DNA from 2 places in the Bartonella saheliensis genome. Region 1 is predicted to be linked to the other one. Evidence: predicted binding sites of a transcription regulator. Region 1 holds the regulator's gene; the other holds the start of a gene.
What was found. The regulator HrcA, encoded in region 1, represses chaperone genes, less so after heat shock. The targets are predictions, from matches to a motif close to GTTAGCACTCNCNNNNNGNGAGTGCTAAC.
Positions count from the first base shown of each region.

Region 2: the regulator HrcA is predicted to act here: its motif matches at 2,455-2,483, upstream of groES (co-chaperone GroES).

Region 1 is NZ_LR607201.1:72,258-83,344, forward strand. Features, by position in the region: gene rdgB (RdgB/HAM1 family non-canonical purine NTP pyrophosphatase) at 1-262, opposite strand, end outside; gene hrcA (heat-inducible transcriptional repressor HrcA) at 743-1,813, shown strand; gene grpE (nucleotide exchange factor GrpE) at 1,938-2,597, shown strand; gene thpR (RNA 2',3'-cyclic phosphodiesterase) at 2,702-3,241, opposite strand; gene FS875_RS03985 (HPr family phosphocarrier protein) at 3,858-4,154, opposite strand; gene FS875_RS03990 (PTS sugar transporter subunit IIA) at 4,172-4,570, opposite strand; gene FS875_RS03995 (HPr kinase/phosphatase C-terminal domain-containing protein) at 4,706-5,161, opposite strand; gene FS875_RS04000 (sensor histidine kinase) at 5,197-6,981, opposite strand; gene FS875_RS04005 (response regulator transcription factor) at 7,021-7,743, opposite strand; gene lysM (peptidoglycan-binding protein LysM) at 8,130-8,585, shown strand; gene FS875_RS04015 (copper chaperone PCu(A)C) at 8,707-9,261, opposite strand; partial or broken gene dnaK (molecular chaperone DnaK) at 10,262-11,087, shown strand, end outside.
Region 2 is NZ_LR607211.1:737-11,823, forward strand. Features, by position in the region: partial or broken gene FS875_RS06055 (lyase family protein) at 200-747, opposite strand; gene fumC (class II fumarate hydratase) at 913-2,301, opposite strand; gene groES (co-chaperone GroES) at 2,535-2,831, shown strand; gene groL (chaperonin GroEL) at 2,894-4,537, shown strand; gene FS875_RS06075 (hypothetical protein) at 4,862-5,113, opposite strand; gene FS875_RS10820 (hypothetical protein) at 5,241-5,366, shown strand; gene FS875_RS10175 (hypothetical protein) at 5,619-5,792, shown strand; gene FS875_RS10180 (hypothetical protein) at 6,598-6,744, shown strand; gene FS875_RS06080 (hypothetical protein) at 7,158-7,358, opposite strand; gene FS875_RS10555 (hypothetical protein) at 7,351-7,563, opposite strand; gene FS875_RS06090 (hypothetical protein) at 7,487-7,723, opposite strand; gene FS875_RS06095 (lysozyme) at 7,720-8,382, opposite strand; gene FS875_RS06100 (hypothetical protein) at 8,505-8,699, shown strand; gene FS875_RS06105 (YopJ/AvrA family T3SS effector serine/threonine acetyltransferase) at 9,324-10,280, opposite strand.

The DNA of each region.
Region 1 (11,087 bases):
CGCCTGGTGCACCATCCAATGCATCGACTTCTAAGCCTGAATCATCAGAGAGAGCAGGAAGTCCTGTTTTTTTTGCTGCTGCAAAAGCTTTAATGTAAGCATTTTCTTCAAATGTTGTTCCTGTTTCTTTTGGTTCTGGCAAGCCAAGCTCTTTTGCTGATTGTATTATTAAACCGAAAGGTTCAACCAAAGTGGTAATTTCATGTAATTTGCCGGTGTTATGTGTCGCAATGACAAGTCTTTTATCCGCTATACTTCTCATATAGATTTCTCCAAAAATGAAAGGGAAACTATTTTTGTGCTAGGAACCAGCTTAAATGCTTATGTATCATTCTGCTTGATTTTACATAACAGAGTTATTTTACACGTTTTATGATATTTTATTCAAATAAAATTTTTCGTATTTTGTGAAGACAACGATTAAAAAGACATGAGAGACGATTTTTTAATGAAAGTCTTTTCATGATAAAAATCTAATTTTCTACTCCCAGTGGTTTATAAATAAACAAGCTCCTCTTCGTAAGCTCCTAAAGAGACGAATTACTGTCTTAAATATCCAATCACCCACTCTAATAAAAAACACCTCATGCATAATTTATTATGCTTATACCATCACTCTAAAAGATGGTGTTTTATGGCTCAATAGGATAATATATTTTGATACTACTTTAGATTATTTGACCAAACATTGGCAAAACTTATATAAGAGAAGAGTGTTTTTTTAAGTAGTGAAATAATTGTGATGAAGCACAAGCCTATTGATAATGAGCTAAAATATCTTGATGAGCGTTCGCGTGATATTTTCCGCCATATTGTTGAAGCCTATCTTAATGATGGTGAACCGGTAGGGTCACGCAATCTTTCGCGACTTTTGCAACAGACCTTATCACCTGCGACGATTCGCAATGTAATGAGTGATCTTGAACATCTCGGTTTGATTTATGCACCGCATGTTTCGGCAGGGCGAATGCCAACCCAATCGGGTTTACGCTTTTTTGTTGATGCATTTATGGAAGCGGGTGATTTGCCAAACGAAGAGCGAGAAAATATTGAAATGCAAGTCAAAGAAGCGGGTCATGCACAATCGGTTGAGCATTTTCTTGTTCAAGCAAGCCGAGTTCTTTCAGATCTCTCCCGTGGAGCAGGGCTTGTTCTCGCAACAAAACAAGAAGGAACATTAAAACATATTGAGTTTGTGCGCCTTGATAGAGAGCATGCTCTTGCTGTTTTAGTGACTCAACAAGGTGAGGTTGAAAATCGTATTGTTCATTTGCCAGAAGGGGTTACCCATGCACAATTGACAGAAGCAACAAATTTTCTTAATGCCCATATTCAAGGGCGCACATTGAGTGAAGCTAAAGGGGAAATAGCTTGCTTATGTGCAGAAACACGGGCTGCACTTGATGATTTATCACATCATCTTGTTGAAACGGGATTAGCTCTTTGGGGGGGGGAAGGTGCTGATCATAAAATACACCTCATTGTTCGTGGACGGAGTAATTTGCTTGAAGATGTGAAAGCAGAAGAAGATTTAGAACGGTTACGCCATTTGTTTGATGATCTTGAAACACGTGAAAGTATGGCTCAGCTTCTCGATTTAACGGATGAAGGGTCAGGAGTTCGAATTTTTATTGGTTCAGAAAATAAATTATTTTCACTTTCTGGTTCTTCTTTAGTCGTAGCACCGTATCGTGATTCACAACAAAGAGTCATTGGTGCTTTAGGTGTTATTGGTCCTACACGGCTTAATTATGCAAGGATTGTGCCCATGGTTGATTATACAGCCCAACTTGTGTCACAGTTATTGCGTTAAACGATGTGGTTAAGTATTTGTACTATAGAAGCTCATTGTATTAATATACATTAATACCCCTTGATTTTTGTCTGTAAAATTTCGATATCGAGAATAACAAATCGTATGAAGGAATAGAATTTTTATGTCTGATGAAAAAAACAAGTTTACTGATGCTTCATTTGAAAATCGTGATTTAAAAAATCCAGCTGATCGTAATGCACTTAAACAAGCAGCGGATGAATTTTTAAAAACGCATAAAACAGAAGCACACGGAGGCGTTGAAGAAGAAAGTAATGAGGTTGATCCTTTAGCGTCTTTACAGGATGAAAACAAAGAGTTGAAAGATCAGCTTTTACGTCTTGCTGCGGATATGGAAAATCTTCGACGCCGTACTGCGCGTGATGTAGCAGATGCGAAGGCTTATTCCATTGCTAATTTTGCACGAGATATGTTATCTGTTTCTGACAATCTCAATCGCGCTTTGGAAGCGATTCCAGAAGGTTCACGAGAGAGTGATTCTGGTTTGAAATCATTAGCAGAAGGTGTTGAAATGACTGAACGTGCCATGATGGCAGCATTAGAACGTCATGGGGTGCAGAAAATTCATCCAGAGGGACAAAAATTTGATCCTCATTTTCATCAAGCGATGTTTGAAATTCCTAATGCCGATGTTCCCGATAACACTGTTCAACAAGTGGTTCAGGCTGGTTATATTATTGGAGAAAGGGTTTTACGTCCAGCGATAGTGGGTGTGGCCAAAGGAGGAACAAAAGAAGCTTCTGTTGAAACTGATTCGGCTTAAAACATATCAGTACAAGTTTCCAGTGTAAAATGCAGCATTCCCTGTAATTTCGCCTATATGAGGTCTTTTCTCAAAGAGTTTTAAAGGGTGTTACAAACACCCTTTTATCTTTGAAGTGGCCAACTTCCTTTTACAATATATGGAGCATCGCTTGAGGGAGATGGCGATGAAAATAAAACAAAATGATCAACATCAAAGGGAGGAAATGAAAAATCACTCCGAGAGGACAGATAAGGAGGAAGGTCTTCAGGCTTAATATCGAGCAGTCGCGCAATAGTAATATGCGGTGTAAATTCTTTTTTATCAGGCTCTAGTCTCAAGTGGCTACGAATACATTGCATCTTTTCGTGTAAAAGATTGAGAGCTTCACAAGGTTCAATGCGGACAACAAGAGAATGTGGAGCGTTTTCTGAACCAAAAACGTCAAAACCCTTCATTTGTAGCATAAAAGGAGGGAGCTTTATTATGTCAAAGGCATGCCTAAGTGCGTCTTCTGTATCACTTTCAACTTCACCGAAAAAAGATAAAGTGATATGAAAATTCTGCGGATTAATCCACTGCGCATTTGGTAAGCCATTTTGCAACGATACAAGTTGCTGTGTTGTTTGTTCAAGAATCTGAAGGGCACTAAATAAACGATCCATAATGTTATCTCCTTATAATGAAAAGATACTATCCCAAGTGCAATAACAGATAAAAAGTGCAATAACAGATAAATTGAAAGTGAAAAATGTCACAGAAGATAAGGCAATAGTATAGAAAAATAATGTCTAAAAAATGCTTACCATAATTATAAATGTACAAAGGTTATTTGTTGTAAGAAAATGATATTGATCAAAATAAAAACTGCATTTTCGTAATATGCATCATAATGATCTGAAATCGGGAATTGCTTGTGTATTATAAAGGCTACAAAGCTAGCAGAAAATAAAGAAAGTTGATCAATTTCTGATTTGTGAAATTATCTTGATATTTTCTTTTGCTTAAAAGCAAATATATTTAGTCTAAGTCAAAATTCTCTTTTCTGTAAAGATGGTATGATAACAACCACAATATACAATAACTATTAAATGGGCCAAATAATGTTAGGACAGCAAACAAAAAAATCTGCATAATACAATTAGAATAAGCTGTCATATTTATAATTTACAGTGGATATGAATCTCGGCATAAAAATGAGAGAAGAAATCACAATTCAAGATAATGATAGAAAATTCTTATTCTCTAAGGATCGTCATTCTTGTTTATTGTGAGAAAGGGCTAGTTTTCCTCTCCAAAGTTGTTATTGATGAGCTTTTCAAGAGCATTAAGAGCATCTGTTGCTTCTGGTCCCCAAACACGAATAGTGAGGTTGCAACCGGATGAAGCCGCTAGCATCATGAGTCCCATAATTGATGTTCCACCAACGATTTTTCCATCTTTTTCAACTTCAACAGTGGCATTAAAATTGTCAACAGTTTGTACAAATTTTGCAGAAGCTCTTGCGTGCAACCCACGTTTATTACAGATATTAAAATGACGACTAAGTTTAGAGGGGAGAGGGTCTTTGGAAAGCATTAGTGTTTAATTATCCGCTATAAAATCATACTTGGTACATTAATATATTTACGCCCTGCTTCTTGTGCTATTCTTAACGCATCTGATAATGAGATATCAGGGCATTTGCGAATAGAAATCAATTTAATAAGCATGGGCAAATTAACCCCCGCAATCATTTCAACGCGTCCTTTTTCAATAGCAGGAATAGCTATATTTGATGGCGTCCCACCGAACACATCTGTTAATATGATGACGCCATGATCTGTATTTGTATCGGTTACTGCGGCTATAATATCACCTCGGCGCTGATCTATATCGTCATCGGGATAAATACATATTGTTGCGAACTTTTCTTGTGTTCCAACAACATGTTCCACGGCATGTAAAAATTCGACAGCCAGCTCACCGTGCGTTACAAGCACGAGTCCAATCATTTACGCAAACTCCTGTTAACTAATAAGATCCAACCATATTGGTGGGAAGGATATTTTACAAGGCTTTGTCTTGCTGCCAAGAAAAATTTGCAAAAAAAAGGCAAAAAGTGTGATTTTTTTATCGTTGGAAAAAAATTAGACGGGTTTATGCCATATTTTTCTGAACAAAAATGCTTCAATAGCTTGACAAATAGCTGTGCAATCGGCCTCGTGAAGAGAGGGAAGTTTTAAAAGAGGAATGTGCAAATCTTCAAATTGAAAAGTTTTATTTGTGGAAAAACGTTCGTATTCAGGGCCAAGAAAAATAATACAATCGATAGTTGTTTGCTTTTGAAATTCTATTATGTAGAGACCAGCACCACGAATCTCGATACCGCCCTGTAAGTCGTCAGGTGTGTATCCGTGAAGTTTTCCATTTTTCACACGCAGCATTGTATAATCATCACTGATAAGTTTTGCTTCACGTTTTGACCACTCAGCGCGGTCGAGCAAAGCAAGGGTGATGGTTGATTTTCCTGATCCCGATGGACCTATAATCAACAGCCCCCTTCCTCCCAGTTGAAGGCAATTTGCGTGGAGTATTTCACACATTTTATTTTCATGTCCTTATATTTTGGGTAAAAGATTTATTTAACGAGGGGAAGCATAATAATAAAACGTGCACCAATTTTACATTTTCCAAGTGCTGGATCAATAATATTTTCGGCTGTAATTGTTCCATTATGGGCTTCGATGATTTGCCGACTAATAGAAAGACCGAGTCCAGAGTTTTGTCCAAAAGCATCTTCATTTGGTCGATCAGTATAGAAACGTTCAAAAATGCGTTCAATATTCTCTGAACGAATACCGGGGCCATTATCTTCAATGGTTAAAATAAGAGTTGAAGCATGACTTTTCATAGTAATGCAAATTTTCCCTCGATTACGGGGAATAAAGGAACGTGCATTTTCAAGAAGATTGGAAATCACTTGCCCTAAACGGAGCTCATGTCCCAACACAAGATAAGGTTTTCCATAAGGACGTGGGGTAATATTCAGGCTTACATCGATGGTTTGGGCATTGCGATATACTTCCTGAACGGCATGAACAAGACTTTCCAAAAGCGGTGTCATATCAACAATCTCTGCGGTTTCTCGTGCCAGCTCTGCATCGAGCCTAGAGGCATCAGAAATATCTGTAATCAGCCGATCAAGACGACGCACATCATGTTGAATAATTTCAAGTAACTTTTCTTGTGCTTCTTCATTTTTAGCTAGAGGGAGGGTTTCAACAGCACTACGGAGAGAAGTGAGGGGATTTTTTAATTCGTGGCTTACATCAGCCGCAAAGCGTTCAATGGCTTCAATACGCATATAAAGAGCATTGGTCATGTCACGAATAGAGGTTGAGAGATGACCAATTTCATCTTCACGCATTGAAAAATCAGGAATTTCTACACGCTGATTATTGCCATTCCGCACTCGGTTAGCAGAGGCAGATAATTTGCTTAATGGATGGGCAATCGTATGGGCTAAAAAGAGAGAAAGAACCAAGAGTACACTGCCTACAACGACAAAGACTTTAAATATAACCAGTCTTTCGGCCTTCACAATGTTATCAATATCGGAGCCAGTTGTTGAAAGAAGAAGGGCGCCAACCACTGCGCGATAGCGTTGAACAGGAACAGCAACAGAAACGATAAGTTGACCTTGTCTATTACGTCTTTTGGCGGTAGCAAGAGATCCGTTTAATGCTCTGTATACTTCTGGATAAGCAATCCCACGGCTTTTTGTTTGTTCTCTATCAAGAGCAATCCCTTTGCCATAAAATGTGTTTGAATACCATGAAGTAAGACGATCCCACATGTTTTGTTCTGTTTTGAGGGGGGGTAAATCATAGCTAAAAACGTCTCCACTAGAATAAAGAACCCGCGAATCAAGAAGTAAAGTAGCATCACGATCATAGATACGTGCTCTTGTCGTTTTAGGTGTGATGAGACGTCGTAAAAGAGGGGCTACTTGCTCAGGGTTAATGGGAAAGTCCCAAGAGTCGGTTGATTGAGGGGCGGGTGTAACGCTTTCACCAGCCTGTAACTCTAAGAGTTTTTGGGGGTCAATGAGGATAGAGTTTGTATCTACTGTTGCAGAAGCTGCAATAGCTCCAGCAATAATTTTTCCTTGGGTACATAAGCTTTTAATTTTTGCTTCAATTAAACCATCGCGAAATTGGTTAAGGTATAAAATGCCTGTAACCAGAACGGCAAGGGCAGCAATATTTAATATAACAATGCGGCGTGTGAGACTGGAAAAAAGCAATTGTCTAAAGAGACGTTGTATTCGAAGGTATAAATGAGAAAACATAAGAAATGGCGCTGAGGATATACCGTTAGGGGCTATTTTTTTTAGAGTTTCCAGTTGAGAATTGTCTGTCATCGATTTGATTGCCGTTCAAATTTTTGCGACAAAGCAGTTTCATACCTCGTGAAAACGATAACCTACACCATAAAGTGTTTCAATCATTGCAAAATCATCATCCACTTGTTTAAATTTTTTACGCAGACGCTTAATGTGACTATCAATGGTGCGGTCATCTACGTAGACCTGGTCACTATAGGCAGCATCCATTAAAGCATCACGACTTTTTACAACGCCTGGTCTTTGTGCGAGGGTTTGCAGAATCAAAAACTCAGTAACAGTTAAAATAACAGGTTTATCTTTCCATGTACAGGTGTGACGCTCTTGATCCATCACAAGATCTCCACGTTTGAGGGAAGAGGTGGAAGCAGTTCCTGTAGAAAGCGGTTGGTTACGAGCATTAGAACGGCGCAAAATAGCTTTTACGCGCTCAATGAGAAGACGTTGGGAGAAAGGTTTTGTAATAAAATCATCAGCTCCCATTTTAAGACCAAATAATTCATCAATTTCGTCATCTTTGGACGTTAGAAAAATAACTGGAAGATCAGATTTTTGACGTAAACGACGCAAGAGCTCCATCCCATCCATTCGGGGCATTTTAATATCAAAAATAGCTAAATGTGGGGGGTGAAGTGTGAGACCTTTGAGTGCAGATGCTCCATCTGTATAGCTTTCAACCCGATATCCTTCTGTCTCAAGCGCAAAAGATAGAGATGTCAAAATATTGCGATCATCATCAACAAGTACAATCGTTTGCGTGATTGTTGGTGTATCTTTCATGGTTTCTTAGACCTTTCTATTGCTGCGGTAGCAAATTACCCACACTTATTTATATGGGAGTTCACATTTTTTTTGCAAAACAAATATGATACAAATTGTAGCAAAGTAAAAAACCTATTGTCATTCCTGTAAAATCTTGTTTTGCTTTCATAATTTATAATGTTTCTACGTCTATTAAGATCCCTCCGTTTAAGAGAAAATTTGCATAAAGGCTTTTTTTATTAAAATTTATTGCAAAGTTTATTCTTATCTTTGTCCCAAAATTGAACAGGTTTCGTTTTGATTGTTGAAGTTTAGAAAATCCGCCTATGTGTTTTAAGAGCAAAGACAAGAATGTGGCAATATATGCACAAAAATTTGTTTCTGCTATACGAAAGGAGGCCATAATGGGATTTTTTAATTTTATTAAAACCGTAGGGGAAAAGCTAGGTATGGGGGACCATGAACCAAGAGAAAAAGACTTTAAGGCCGCATTTGATCATTTTCAACTCGATACAGAAAAAGTTAATATTCAAATTGAAGACGGTAAAGCTATTTTAAGCGGTGAGGTTCCAGATAGGGAAACACTTGAAAAAGCACTTTTGGTTGTTGGCAATTCACAAGGGATTTCTTCTGTGGATGTTGAACAATTAAAAGTTATAGATACAACGTTTAGAAAAACTTCTCGTTTTTATGAGGTTAAGTCTGGTGATAATCTTTGGAAAATTGCTGAAGAGGTTTATGGAAAAGGGCAAGGTGATAAAAATACATTTATTTTTGAAGCCAATAAACCAATGCTAAAATCTCCTGATAAAATTTATCCTGGACAAGTTTTGCGTATTCCTGAAGTTGACCCTATTTAGCGCATAAAAGAGGATAGTTTTTTGCTTATGTTATGGCATTAAATAAAACGAAGAAACGTGAAAATTTCACGCTTCTTCGTTTTATAAAATGTGTGTTTATAATAATTATAATAAAAAGAGCTTAGTGAGCAGGAGTGGATTTGGAAGGTGAGGTTGTTTTCATAGCGTGTATAGAGAAATCAACATTAATGGTTCCTGCATTCTCAAATGTCAATTTTGCGCTAACTTTATCACCTAGCTTGAAGGGTTTTGAAAGTCCCATAAACATAATATGATTACCACCGGGCTTAAGTGTGACTTCGCCATTTCCCGGGATTTCAATGCCATTATGCATTTTTTCCATTTTCATAATATCATTAACAACGGTCATAGTGTGCATTTCTGTTGTTTTTACGCCGTCTGCGGAAATAGAAACTAAACGATCTGGGGTATTACTGTGATTAATAATATAAAAATAACCGCTACTAACTTTTGCACCTTTAGGTGTTTCGCGTGCCCAAGGATTGAGAATTTCTATGTCACCAAGTTTATATTGCTGAGCATTTGCTGGTAAGGTTATACTCGCAAAAAGAAGAGCACACATGATATTTGCAATAATCTTTTTGTATGGATATGGTGCATATATTGTATCCTTAAAGATGAGTTTCGTTATTTTCTTGATAATAGATATCACCATTGATTGACCCTCCTTCATAAGATTCACACTGTGAATGTTCTTTCATTTTAGCAGATTTTTTATTTAAAATAAAAGCAAAGAATTGCTAAAATAAAATCGCTTTAAATTATGAGAAGAGAAACCATAGAGTTCTTTGATTTTAAAGGAATACAGGTAAAATTCACAGTGATAAAACATTTCTCAACATTTTCGTATTCATTTCAGAAAAGTATTTGTAAATGATAAAAATTTACAGTCCACCACTATTTTACTGAATAAAGATACAATACAGAAAGATCATATATTTGATCAACTTTTAGTCTTACAACAGCTCTCAGTACTTTAAAGCATTTATACAGAGGCATTATTTTTCGATTTTTAGAAGGATATAGTTAAGAAAAAGCTTTTAAAACACAGCTTTCAAATACAATGAATGATGAGACAATTAGAAGAAAAATTATTGAAAGGGGATCAATAGACAATATCAATATGAACATTTGGAAAAACATCATTTAATACTATGAAGGAGGCTCATAAAAATAGGTTCATAAGATATGATGGCTGTTTTAGTCTAAAGAAGGTTCATAATATTTATGCTGTAAGTTATTTTTCTTTAAGTGATGTTTTTAAAAGCTTTTATGTTCAATATTTCTTAATTCATGATGAGAGATCAAGGAGGTGTGTGCAAATGACTCTTTTTATTTTTATAGATAGATCTGTTTGTTGAGGACTGAAAGAAAAATATATTATGATCTTAACCCTTTCATAAATATGATATTTATGAATTATTAGAGTGCCTACTTTAAAAGAATTTTTTTATTTTGGAGATGTTTCTCTCATTATTCTCTTGTAGCAATAAAATCCTGTTCTTATATACGAGGCAGCGAGGCTTGTTGGCGACTTGCGATTTATTATTATTTATGTTGCTTAAAGTAGGATACGGGCTTTAAGTGTTATGAGGAGCTATCTTAAAAAGATGCTTTATGAAGGTTGAGGTAGCTTGCTGAATGGAGATTATAATATGGCAAAAGTAATTGGTATTGATTTGGGGACGACGAACTCTTGTGTGGCTGTTATGGATGGCAAAAACGCAAAGGTTATCGAAAACTCAGAAGGAGCGCGAACAACACCTTCCGTTGTTGCCTTTACGGATGGGGGAGAGCGGCTTGTTGGACAGCCTGCTAAACGTCAGGCAGTAACAAATCCTGAAGGGACAGTTTTTGCAGTGAAACGTTTGATAGGGCGCCGTTTTGATGACCCTATGGTTGAAAAAGATAAAGCACTTGTGCCTTATAAAATTGTTAAAGGTGACAATGGCGATGCATGGGTCGAAGAGGCGGGTAAGAAATATTCTCCATCACAAATTTCAGCGATGATTTTGCAAAAGATGAAGGAAACAGCTGAATCTTATCTTGGTGAAAAAGTTGAACAAGCAGTTATTACAGTTCCTGCTTATTTTAATGATGCGCAACGTCAAGCGACTAAAGATGCGGGTAAAATTGCTGGACTTGAAGTCTTACGGATTATTAATGAGCCAACAGCTGCTGCTTTAGCTTATGGTTTGGACAAAAAGGACGGAAAAACAATTGCTGTTTACGACCTTGGTGGTGGTACATTCGATATTTCAGTCCTTGAAATTGGAGATGGCGTTTTTGAAGTTAAATCAACTAATGGAGATACATTCTTAGGAGGTGAAGACTTTGATATGCGCTTGGTCGGTTATTTTGCCGATGAATTCAAAAAAGAGCAAGGAATTGATCTAAAGAATGATAAACTTGCTTTACAGCGCCTAAAAGAAGCGGCAGAAAAAGCAAAGATTGAGCTTTCTTCATCACAGCAGACAGAAA
Region 2 (11,087 bases), on a different contig from region 1:
AGAGATCAGCGGCTAAGGTATTTGCATTCTAGTGGCTTTTTCATAGGCAATTTCTGGGGCATGCGTTCCTTTTCATCAGAGCTAAAATGAAGATGAGAGTTTAAAAGAAATACTGTGGATAGCTATCATCGGGGCGCGGGCACCCCGATGGCTTTGAGGGATAAGGTTGAAGATGTTTTCCTCTTCTTTATCGGCTTCTTTATTGAGGAGCGATCATCTTTTTTAAGATCAACCAGCCGGTCATAATCTTCTCCTAAAAACACCTGCTTTGAGGGCTTCAGTGCGCAAAGTTGTATCATTTTTATACGCTGCTTTGGCAATTTCAGCGGCTTTTTCATAGCCAATTTCTGGGGCAAGAGCTGTGACCAACATCAGTGAGCGCTCCATAAGGGCGTGAATATGAACGCGATTGGCGCGTAATCCTTGAATGCAATGCATATCAAAAGAGCGCATGCAATCCCCAAGAAGCGTTATTGATTGTAAAACATTATAGCCAATAACAGGTTTATAGACGTTGAGTTCAAAATGTCCCTGACTGGCGGCAAAGGTGACAGTTGTATGATTGCCAAAAACTTGCGCTGCAATCATGGTCATGGCTTCACACTGGGTGGGGTTAACCTTGCCGGGCATAATAGAGGAGCCGGGTTCATTTTCAGGCAAGTTAAGTTCGCCTAAGCCAGAACGGGGATGAGATCCTAAAAACCGAATGTCATTGGCAATTTTAAAGAGATCAGCGGCTAAGGCATTTGCATTCTAGTGGCTTTTTCATCGCCAATTTCTGGGGCAAGCGTTCCTTTTCATCAGAGCTAAAATGAAGATGAGAGTTTAAAAGAAATACTGTGGGCAACTATCATCGGGGCGCGGGCACCCCGATGGCTTTGAGGGATAAGGTTGAAGATGTTTTCCTCTTCTTTATTGAGGAGCGATCATCTTTTTGGGATCAACCAGCCGGTCATAATCTTCTCCAGAAACACCTGCTTTGAGGGCTTCAGTGCGCAAAGTTGTATCATTTTTATGCGCTGCTTTGGCAATTTCAGCGGCTTTTTCATAGCCAATTTCTGGGGCAAGAGCTGTGACCAACATCAGTGAGCGCTCCATAAGGGCGTGAATATGAACGCGATTGGCGCGTAATCCTTGAATGCAATGCATATCAAAAGAGCGCATGCAATCCCCAAGAAGCGTTATTGATTGTAAAACATTATAGCCAATAACAGGTTTATAGACGTTGAGTTCAAAATGTCCCTGACTGGCGGCAAAGGTGACAGTTGTATGATTGCCAAAAACTTGCGCTGCAACCATGGTCATGGCTTCACACTGGGTGGGGTTAACCTTGCCGGGCATAATAGAGGAGCCGGGTTCATTTTCAGGCAAGTTGAGTTCGCCTAAGCCAGAACGGGGACCAGAACCTAAAAACCGAATGTCATTGGCAATTTTAAAGAGATCAGCGGCTAAGGCATTCAAGCTGCCATGGAAATGCGCAAGAGCACCATGATGAGCAAGCGCTTCAAATTTATTGTGTGCTGTCTTAAAGGGTATTCCTGTGAGAGTGCTGATGTGTTGAGCAAAGGCAACGTCAAAGCCTTTTGGGGCGTTGAGCCCTGTTCCCACAGCTGTTCCGCCTTGAGCAAGCATTTGAACATCAGCAAGGGCTGTTTCAATCCGATGAAGATTGGCTTCGAGCGCAACCCGATAACCTGAAAATTCCTGTGCAAGCGTTAAGGGGGTGGCATCTTGTGTATGAGTGCGTCCAATTTTGATGATGTCGGCAAACTCTTCTTCTTTTTTCTTGAAAGTGGTAATGAGTGCTTCAAGAATAGGAAAAAGATGTTGGCGTGTTTGCAGCGTGGTGGCAATGTGAAGTGCCGTGGGAAAGGAATCGTTGGAGGATTGACTCATATTGACATGATCATTGGGATGAACGGGCTTTTTGCTTCCCAGTTTGCCCCCCAAAAGCATGCTGGCATGGTTGGCGATCACTTCATTGACATTCATATTGCTTTGTGTCCCTGAGCCTGTTTGCCAAACAGAAAGGGGAAAATGGTCATCAAAAGCACCAGAGAGAACTTCATCCGCCGCTGCGACAATCGCTTTGCCGATCTTGGGAGAAAGTTTGCCTTTGTCCATATTGACAAGAGCAGCAGCTTTTTTCACAAGGCTTAGGGCATAAATGATGGTAAGAGGCTGCTTTTCACTGCCAATATTAAAATTATGCAGAGAACGTTCAGTTTGTGCTCCCCAATAACGATCTTGGCGCACCGAAATCGTTCCAAAGCTATCCGTTTCCTGACGTGTTTCAACCATGATATAAGATCCTTTATTTGTTCGCGGGTTCTTAAAAAAGTTAGATAACGCGAAATGGATAGAAGAAGCAAGACGTGGAAGCTTTATTTATAGAGAAATTATTTTATGGCTATCCTTGACATTGAGAAAGGCCGATTTTATATCTTGGATAGTGTTAGCACTCACACCTAGAGAGTGCTAGCAAGAACCTTCTAAGATTAATGCAATTATGTTCAGTTTTAAGGATTTAAAACATGGCTAATATACAATTCCGCCCACTTCACGACCGTGTCGTTGTTCGTCGGGTTGAATCTGAAAATAAAACCGCTGGTGGGATTATCATTCCTGATACAGCAAAAGAAAAACCACAAGAAGGCGAAGTGATCGCCGTTGGCAATGGCGCTCTGGATGATAACGGAAAGCGCGTGCCTTTAGAGGTCAAAACAGGGGACCGTATTTTGTTTGGAAAATGGTCTGGAACTGAAGTCAAGATTAATGGGGAAGACCTCTTAATCATGAAAGAATCTGACATTATGGGAATTATGGGCTAATTAAAAAAAACGCTCAATTTTTCATTATGTACTATTTAAAAAAAACTCCAAGGAGAAATTAAATGGCTGCTAAAGAAGTCAAATTTGGCCGTGAAGCGCGTGAGCGTTTGTTGCGCGGTGTCGATATCCTTGCTAATGCGGTTAAGGTGACACTCGGCCCTAAAGGGCGCAATGTGGTGATTGATAAATCATTTGGTGCACCGCGTATCACAAAGGACGGTGTGTCCGTTGCAAAGGAAATCGAACTAGAAGACAAGTTCGAAAATATGGGTGCGCAAATGTTGCGCGAGGTTGCTTCTAAAACCAATGATATTGCTGGGGATGGAACAACAACGGCAACTGTTTTGGGACAGGCGATTGTGCAAGAAGGCGTTAAAGCCGTTGCTGCGGGCATGAACCCTATGGATCTTAAACGCGGGATTGATGCTGCTGTGGATGAAGTGGTGGCTAATCTTTTCAAAAAAGCCAAAAAAATCCAAACTTCAGCAGAAATTGCACAAGTTGGAACCATTTCTGCCAATGGTGCTGAAGAAATTGGGAAAATGATTGCAAATGCCATGGAAAAAGTTGGCAATGAAGGCGTCATTACCGTGGAAGAAGCTAAAACGGCTGAAACCGAATTGGAAGTTGTGGAAGGAATGCAGTTTGATCGTGGCTATCTTTCCCCTTACTTTGTGACCAATGCTGAAAAAATGGTGGCGGATCTTGATGATCCTTACATCCTTATTCACGAAAAGAAATTGTCTAATTTGCAATCCTTGCTCCCAGTTTTGGAAGCGGTTGTGCAGTCTGGCAAACCTCTTCTTATCATCGCTGAAGATGTGGAAGGCGAAGCTTTGGCAACGCTCGTGGTGAACAAGTTGCGCGGTGGTTTGAAAATTGCTGCTGTAAAAGCACCTGGATTTGGTGATCGCCGTAAAGCAATGCTTGAAGATATCGCTATCTTGACATCGGGTCAGGTGATTTCTGAAGATGTGGGCATTAAGCTTGAAAATGTCACTTTGGATATGCTTGGTCGTGCTAAGAAAGTGAATATTTCTAAAGAAAACACCACCATTATTGATGGTGCTGGACAAAAGGCTGAAATTACTGCACGCGTTAATCAGATTAAAGCGCAAATTGAAGAAACAACTTCTGACTATGACCGTGAGAAATTGCAAGAAAGATTGGCTAAGCTCGCTGGTGGTGTTGCTGTTATCCGTGTGGGTGGGGCAACAGAAGTTGAAGTGAAAGAAAAGAAAGACCGTGTGGATGATGCCTTGAATGCAACACGCGCCGCTGTGGAAGAAGGTATTGTTGCTGGTGGTGGTACCGCATTGTTGCGTGCAGCAAGTGCGTTGAGCGTTAAGGGAAGCAATCCTGACCAAGAAGCGGGTATCAATATTGTTCGTCGTGCTCTTCAAGCACCTGCACGTCAAATTGCAACCAATGCCGGTGAAGAAGCAGCTATCATTGTTGGCAAAGTATTAGAAAATAATACTGACACATTTGGTTACAACACCGCAACGGGTGAATTTGGTGATTTGATTGCTTTGGGAATTGTTGACCCTGTGAAGGTGGTCCGTTCTGCTCTTCAGAATGCAGCTTCCATTGCAAGCCTTCTGATTACAACAGAAGCAATGGTTGCTGAAATGCCAAAGAAAGAGGCTCCAATGCCTCCAATGCCAGCTGGCGGAATGGGTGGAATGGGCGGAATGGATTTCTAAGCTTTTTTCCCCTAAAAAGAATAAAGAAACGGGTCGAAAAGACCCGTTTTTTTTGTCTATTTCTTTTACTTTTCACGCTCTTGAAAGGGGTTTTCTTTACATCGAAAAGAAGCTTTGCTCTCATTTCTTATCTTTCATGGCTATCTTTATGGTTCCCAATATACCGGGGCTCTGATGGTTTCACGAGCAGCATGGCATCTTTCATCTCTTTCATTTTATGCTTTTTTCTTGTCTTCCCATCCCCATCATTTTTCTCTTATTTCTTTTACAAAGCACACATTCTTATTGTTTTTTACATTTCAACGTTTTTACGATTTTGCAAATTTACAGAAAATAGTAGAAAAGATGAGATATTGCGCTTTCAAGCCCATTTCGCAATGGAGTTACTGAGTGGTGTGGGAGCTGTGGGGTTTGGTGCTGTGGTGCGGAGGGGGTGGTGCGTGGTACGAGGGTTGGTGCGTGATGTGCAAGGGGCTGGTGCTGTGGTGTGGAGGGTGGTACCAATTCAACCTTTTCCCCCTGTGCTTTTCCACTCTCTCCATTTTCTTCTATACTTCTATTCGTTCCACTCTTCATCCAATTATCTCTAATCCCTCATGCTCTTGATAAAGTGCACATCCTTTACGTTTCCACGTTTTTACGATTTTGCAAATTTACAGAAAATAGCAGAGAAGATGAGATATTGCGCTTTCAAGATTATTTCGTGATGGTGTTACTGAGTGGTGGTGGGGCTGATGCCGTGGTACGAGGGTTGGTGTGTGGTGTGCGTGGGTGGTGTTGTGGTGCAAGGGGGTGGTGTTGTGGTGTGGGGGCTGATGCCGTGGTGTAAGGGTTTGGTGCGTGGTACAGAGGTTGGTGCTGTGGTGTGGAGGGTGGTACCAATTCAACCTTTTCCCCCTGTGCTTTTCCACTCTCTCCATTTTCTTCTATACTTCTATTCGTTCCACTCTTCATCCAATTATCTCTAATCCCTCATGCTCTTGATAAAGTGCACATCCTTTACATTTCCACGTTTTTACGATTTTGCAAATTTACAGAAAATAGCAGAGAAGATGAGATATTGCGCTTTCAAGATTATTTCGTGATGGTATTACTGAGTGGTGGTGGGGCTGATGCCGTGGTACGAGGGTTGGTGTGTGGTGTGCGTGGGTGGTGTTGTGGTGCAAGGAGTTGGTACCGTGGTGTGGAGGTGGTGCCGTATAGTGTAGGAGGTGGTGCTGTGGTGCGGGGTTTGGTGCTGTGGTGTGGGGGCTGATGCCGTGGTGCAAGGGTTGGTGCGTGATGTGCAAGGGGCTGGTGCTGTGGTGTGGAGGGTGGTACCAATTCAACCTTTTCCCCCTGTGCTTTTCCACTCTCTCCATTTTCTTCTATACTTCTATTCGTCCCACTCTTCATCCAATTATCTCTAATCCCTCATGCTCTTGATAAAGTGCACATCCTTTACATTTCCACGTTTTTACGATTTTGCAAATTTACAGAAAACAGCAGAGAAGATGAGATATTGCGCTTTCAAGATTATTTCGTGATGGTGTTACTGAGTGGTATGGGGGTATGTGGGTTAGTGCCGTAGTGTAGGGGGTGATGTTGTGGTGCGAGGGTTGGTATGTGATGTGCAAGGGGCTGGCGCTGTGGTGTGGGGGCTGATGCTGTGGTGCGAGGGTTGGTGTGTGGTGCGGAGAAAAGCATACATCCTTTGCCTTTACATTTCCACGTTTTTACGATTTTGCAAATTTACAGAAAATAGCAGAAAAGATGAGATATTGCGCTTTCAAGCCCATTTCGCAGTGGAGTTACTGAATGGTATGGGGGTATGTGGGTTAGTGCCGTAGTGTAGGGGGTGATGTTGTGGTGCGAGGGTTGGTATGTGATGTGCAAGGGGCTGGCGCTGTGGTGTGGGGGCTGATGCTGTGGTGCGGAGAAAAGCATACATCCTTTACCTTTACAGTTAAACGTTTTTACGATTTTACAAATTTACAGAAAACAGCAGAAAAGATGAGACATTACACTTTCAAGCCCATTTCGCGATAGAGTGACTGAGTGGTATAGGGTGGTGCTGTGGTGTGGGGGGTGATGCTGTGGTGCGAGGGTTGGTGCGTGGTACGAGGGGTGGTGTTGTGGTACAAGGGGTTGGTGTGTTGTATAATACTCCCGCGAAGTGTATGGAACTTATAGGCGATGACCTTTATGTTTCTATGCTTCATAAATAAGGAGAGGAGTATTCTTTAGCATAATACGATTTCTGTTGCTCACGGACGCGTTTATTAAAAAAATCTTTGAATGATTTTAAATGCTTCGCAATGGTATGGATAATGAAGATAAAATTTTCTGTATATCAATATGTTGTTTAAAAGATCCCCGTTGGCATGTTTGTTTTCCCTGATTATTTTCTTTTGTTAGTTTAAATTTCTTTCCCATGTTTTTTTTAAAATCTCTTTTCATATTGATAGAATTAATGTCGCTATCATGCCTGAATGCCTGAAAATTCATTGCATAATCGTGTTTGTAAAGCGTGTAAAACTTTTCATGAGACGTGAAAAATCATGCATAATATCTTCCCATATTTTCAAAATAACAGATGTCTTTTAAAAGATTGAACACGTCTCATGTTTCATGATTTATTTTAGAGCTGAATATTCGATTTTTGTGTAAAAATACTTGCCAAGGCATCCATGATCCGGGAAAAATCAAGCGCTAATAAGATAATGATGAATATAACCCACTTCGTATAGCGTGACATTATTTTTACACTTTTATACGTCATGATGATTTCTTGAAGAATTTCTTTTTCCTTTTCTGTAAGCTCTGTCTGTTTTCTAGCCATGTTTCCACCCACACAAGCCTTCCCCTTGTTTGTTATGCTTTAAAATCTCTCTGGCGAGATTTGAACTGATGTTTGTAAGATCTTTTTGGTCTAAATAAATGGGCATCCAGCCAACACAGGATGAAGGCTCATTGATTGTTTTTATCGCGCAGCCAGTGGTTAAGAGCAGCGCGCACATCAGCATCACTTTTTTGATTAATTTCATTTTCTACCTCTAGTCGTGTTGTTGATGACTTTAGTATTTTTTCTGTTTGCTTTTGCTGTTCAATCTCCTTTCCAAGCCTAAAAGCTTTTGCTAAAGCGATAAAAAAAGCGGTCAGAGCCGCTCCTGTGATCATCAAATTTTTTTTCATCCATTCCATCATAAGCGTTGCTCCTGAAAGCGTTTGGCTACAAAGAAAATGCCAAAACAGGCGGCTAAAACCATGATGGTTGCCAACGCCCATTGAATGGGACCATTGCCTGCTAATAAGCCTCCAAGCCCAGAAAAAGAACCAATAATGGGGGGAAGTGCTTCTGCTTTGAGAAAACTCAAAGCTTCTTTTGTTTCAACCGTTTGATAATTGGAAGAAACATAAGCGCCTTTTGCCCATAACCCCGCTTCTGCTGCGCGACGATGTACAAGACCGTGAAGGCGTTTTCCACCCGATTTCGTCCATTTTTGTAATTCAGAAGGAACGGCTTCATATTCACTGTTATTGAGCTTTTTTAGCAAGGTCGACTTGCAAAAAGCCACTATTCCTACATTATAGCAAAACGATACGAGCGCGGCGAATTGTTCATCTGTTAAGGAAACCGTTACATTTTTTTCAATGGCATTCTCAAATTGTCTTAAATCTTGTAAAAGAACTTCTTCGGCTTCTTTTTCTGTGATGATCATGCCTTTGTGAACAAACGGTTTGCCAGCCGTACTGGTATGACCATAGCCGATTGTCCAAACCTCAACGCTATCTTTATAGGCTTCTAAACGCAATCCTTCCCATTGCTTAATGAGTGCAAGCCCTTCTGACGATATTTTTCTCATTTGCTTCTCCATAAAATAAAGCCTCACATGATTGTGAGGCTGGTCGATAGATTAAAAATGAATTTTTTCACGCTTCAAAAATAGAACAGACGTAAAATTCTGATGAAATCAAAAGGTTGGTCATGACATTTCTAGTGGATATTTCCAGTGGACATTCCAAGGGGGGATGGTTGGGGGGATTTTGGCTGATGGTGAGGATTGGTTTTGATTTTCTCTGTGTGCTGTTTTTTAAAAAAGGGTGTCTTGTTGGTGGGGGGTGGGGGAGATGCACGGGTATGGTTGTTCGCAAGAGTTTGAGTGAGAGGGAGTTTGTATAGAACGCTAGAAGATATTGCTCGTGCGGTAAGGCTGGTATGAGATAATACGAGGCATGTTCATTGTGGTGTTGGGGGAGGGGCTGGTGTGGGTAGTGATGCGGGTTTTAAGGGATGCAAACTTTCTGTATAAAGGGATGTGGCGTGTTATATTTTTCTCTTTTGAGAAAAGGATAGTGGTGCAAAAGAGTAAGATGTTTTGTGGGGGAAAAGAGGGGGGTGTTGATTGAGGTACGATAAGCGTATTTTACTTGCGGTTGTTTGATCTGATGGCATAAAAGTGCTTGAGATAAAGTGATAAGCTCAGAAAAATAAGCATGAGTATAGGCTTTGATTGAAGAAGAAAGCATTCAACTATTTTACTCGTTCAGCGTTCTGTCTATCTACATCAAGGATTATTGCAAACAAGAGCTTTGGAATTTTGATACGGTTTTAAGAAGAGCTGGTTTTGAGAGAATATTTGATAAGACAACAGCCTTTTGCTCTTAACAGACAAGTTGTTTGCTCTTTTTGCTTTACGAATGGAAAAGCTCATTTGCCAGCTCTTCTTAAACTTGAGAGGAATTTTAGCTATAAAGAAGTAGCGCTTTGTGCTTGATGAAGAGGAAATAGGGAAAAAGACTTAAATTACATCATCAAAGCTTTGTATTCCGTAATTCTTTTTTTGTGAGGAGAAACAGAGACGGTTTTTCCCTCTTTTTCGTTTAAGTTTTTTTCAAACCTTTCGGTTAGCGTTTCCCCTTTTTTGTTGACTTTTTCATGCGCGGCTTCTGGATTGGCTTTTAGATATTGTTCAAGACGTCTTCGCCCTTGCGCATGTTTATATAAACGAGAGGGAAGATAAGAATCTAACTTTTCAGGAGGTAGAGGTGTTTTTTGTTCACATAATACGCCCTTAATATTATCTTGGTGCATTCTTGTTAATTTATCAGATTCAAGATGAAGTTTTTTGGCAAGGTTCAAACTAAAAATCCCACATTCAGACGAGCTTCGCTGAATATCCATTTCTGCCATGGCAAAAGAATAAGAAGGCAGTGGAAAACTTGCAAGGGTTTGATTGATTTTTATCCCTAGTTTATAAGCACTAATATTATTGAACGTTGTCGGTTCAAACATGATCAAAGATATTTTGTCATCAATAACTTTATAATCCATTGCCGCAAAATGGATTCTGCTCCCCAAATTTACGATAAATTGGCAAGATTTTGCGCCGCTTTCGATTGTTTCTTTGAGTGCATGGGTCAGTTTTTCAGCGGTAAGAGCTAATTTGAGATTCATCCCTGGATATTTTCTGTTGGCTTTTTCTACGAGAGATGGCATCAGTCTAATATCGGTATCTTCATAATTAGCCAAAATCCAATGACCCGTGATGAGATCATCTTCTAAACCGGCAATAATCGCCTTTAATTCTTCAGAGCTAGGGGGAGCATTTTCTTCTTCTAGGGCGTTTTTTTGTAAACGGGCAATAAGGCTTTCTAAGGATTCATTGGTGCTCTGATCTTCTCGTGCATGTGCGCTTTCTTGTGCGCTTGCCCCTTCTGGTGTTGGGGATGAACGAGGAGGAGGTGAATCTTGTGGTTTCATACGATTAATTTTATCTCTTGATCATTGATCGGCAATATTATTTTCTTACATTTTGACCAAATGATGTTGTGAAAAAAAAGCACTTGTCTCTTGAAGATTAAGAAAAAAGTTATCTTTGCGATTTTTTACTTTTAAAACCAGAATCTTTCTTCGTTTTAAAAAAATCTGCGTGTTTTTTACAGCTGTAAAATCTGTAAAAGGTGGTAGAAATTTGCAGGTGTTTGCAACGTTTTTTATATCTTAAGTTCTTTTTAGTATCGGGTCCATTTCCATGAAGAGAGGACAGCCTTTTTTCAACAAATGTTCCCTGTGAAAGCCCTGGGGATTTTTTTCCGCGAAAAAGATCATTTTCGTCCTTTATGATCAAATTATTTTGCTATGCTTGTAAAACACTGTCCTTTGAGGGGGGATGTTTCTTAAAGATCGCTTGTGATGTGTTTTTTTAAAGGTGAGGACTCTTTTTAGGCTGGTTTGTTGTGCTTTAAGCCCGCAAATCGGATGGAAGGGATAAGCGCACTTTTGTGGGTCTCAAGTGTTCAGGTTGTCTCAGACCATTAACAGGGGGGCAACAGTGGGGGAAAGATATATGAGAGAGGTGTTTTTTTATAACAGAGGGGTGTCTGAAGAGAGGGACTGGTTTGTTATGCTTGTAAAACACTCTCCTTTGAGAAGTGTATGTTTCTTAAAGATCGCTTGTGATGTGTTTTTGTAAGGTGTGGGGGCTCTTTTTAGGCTTATTGATTGTGCTTTAAAGTTTTGAGTGAATAACATGGAAAAATTTTAAGGAGAAAGGTTTGAGGATCTCAA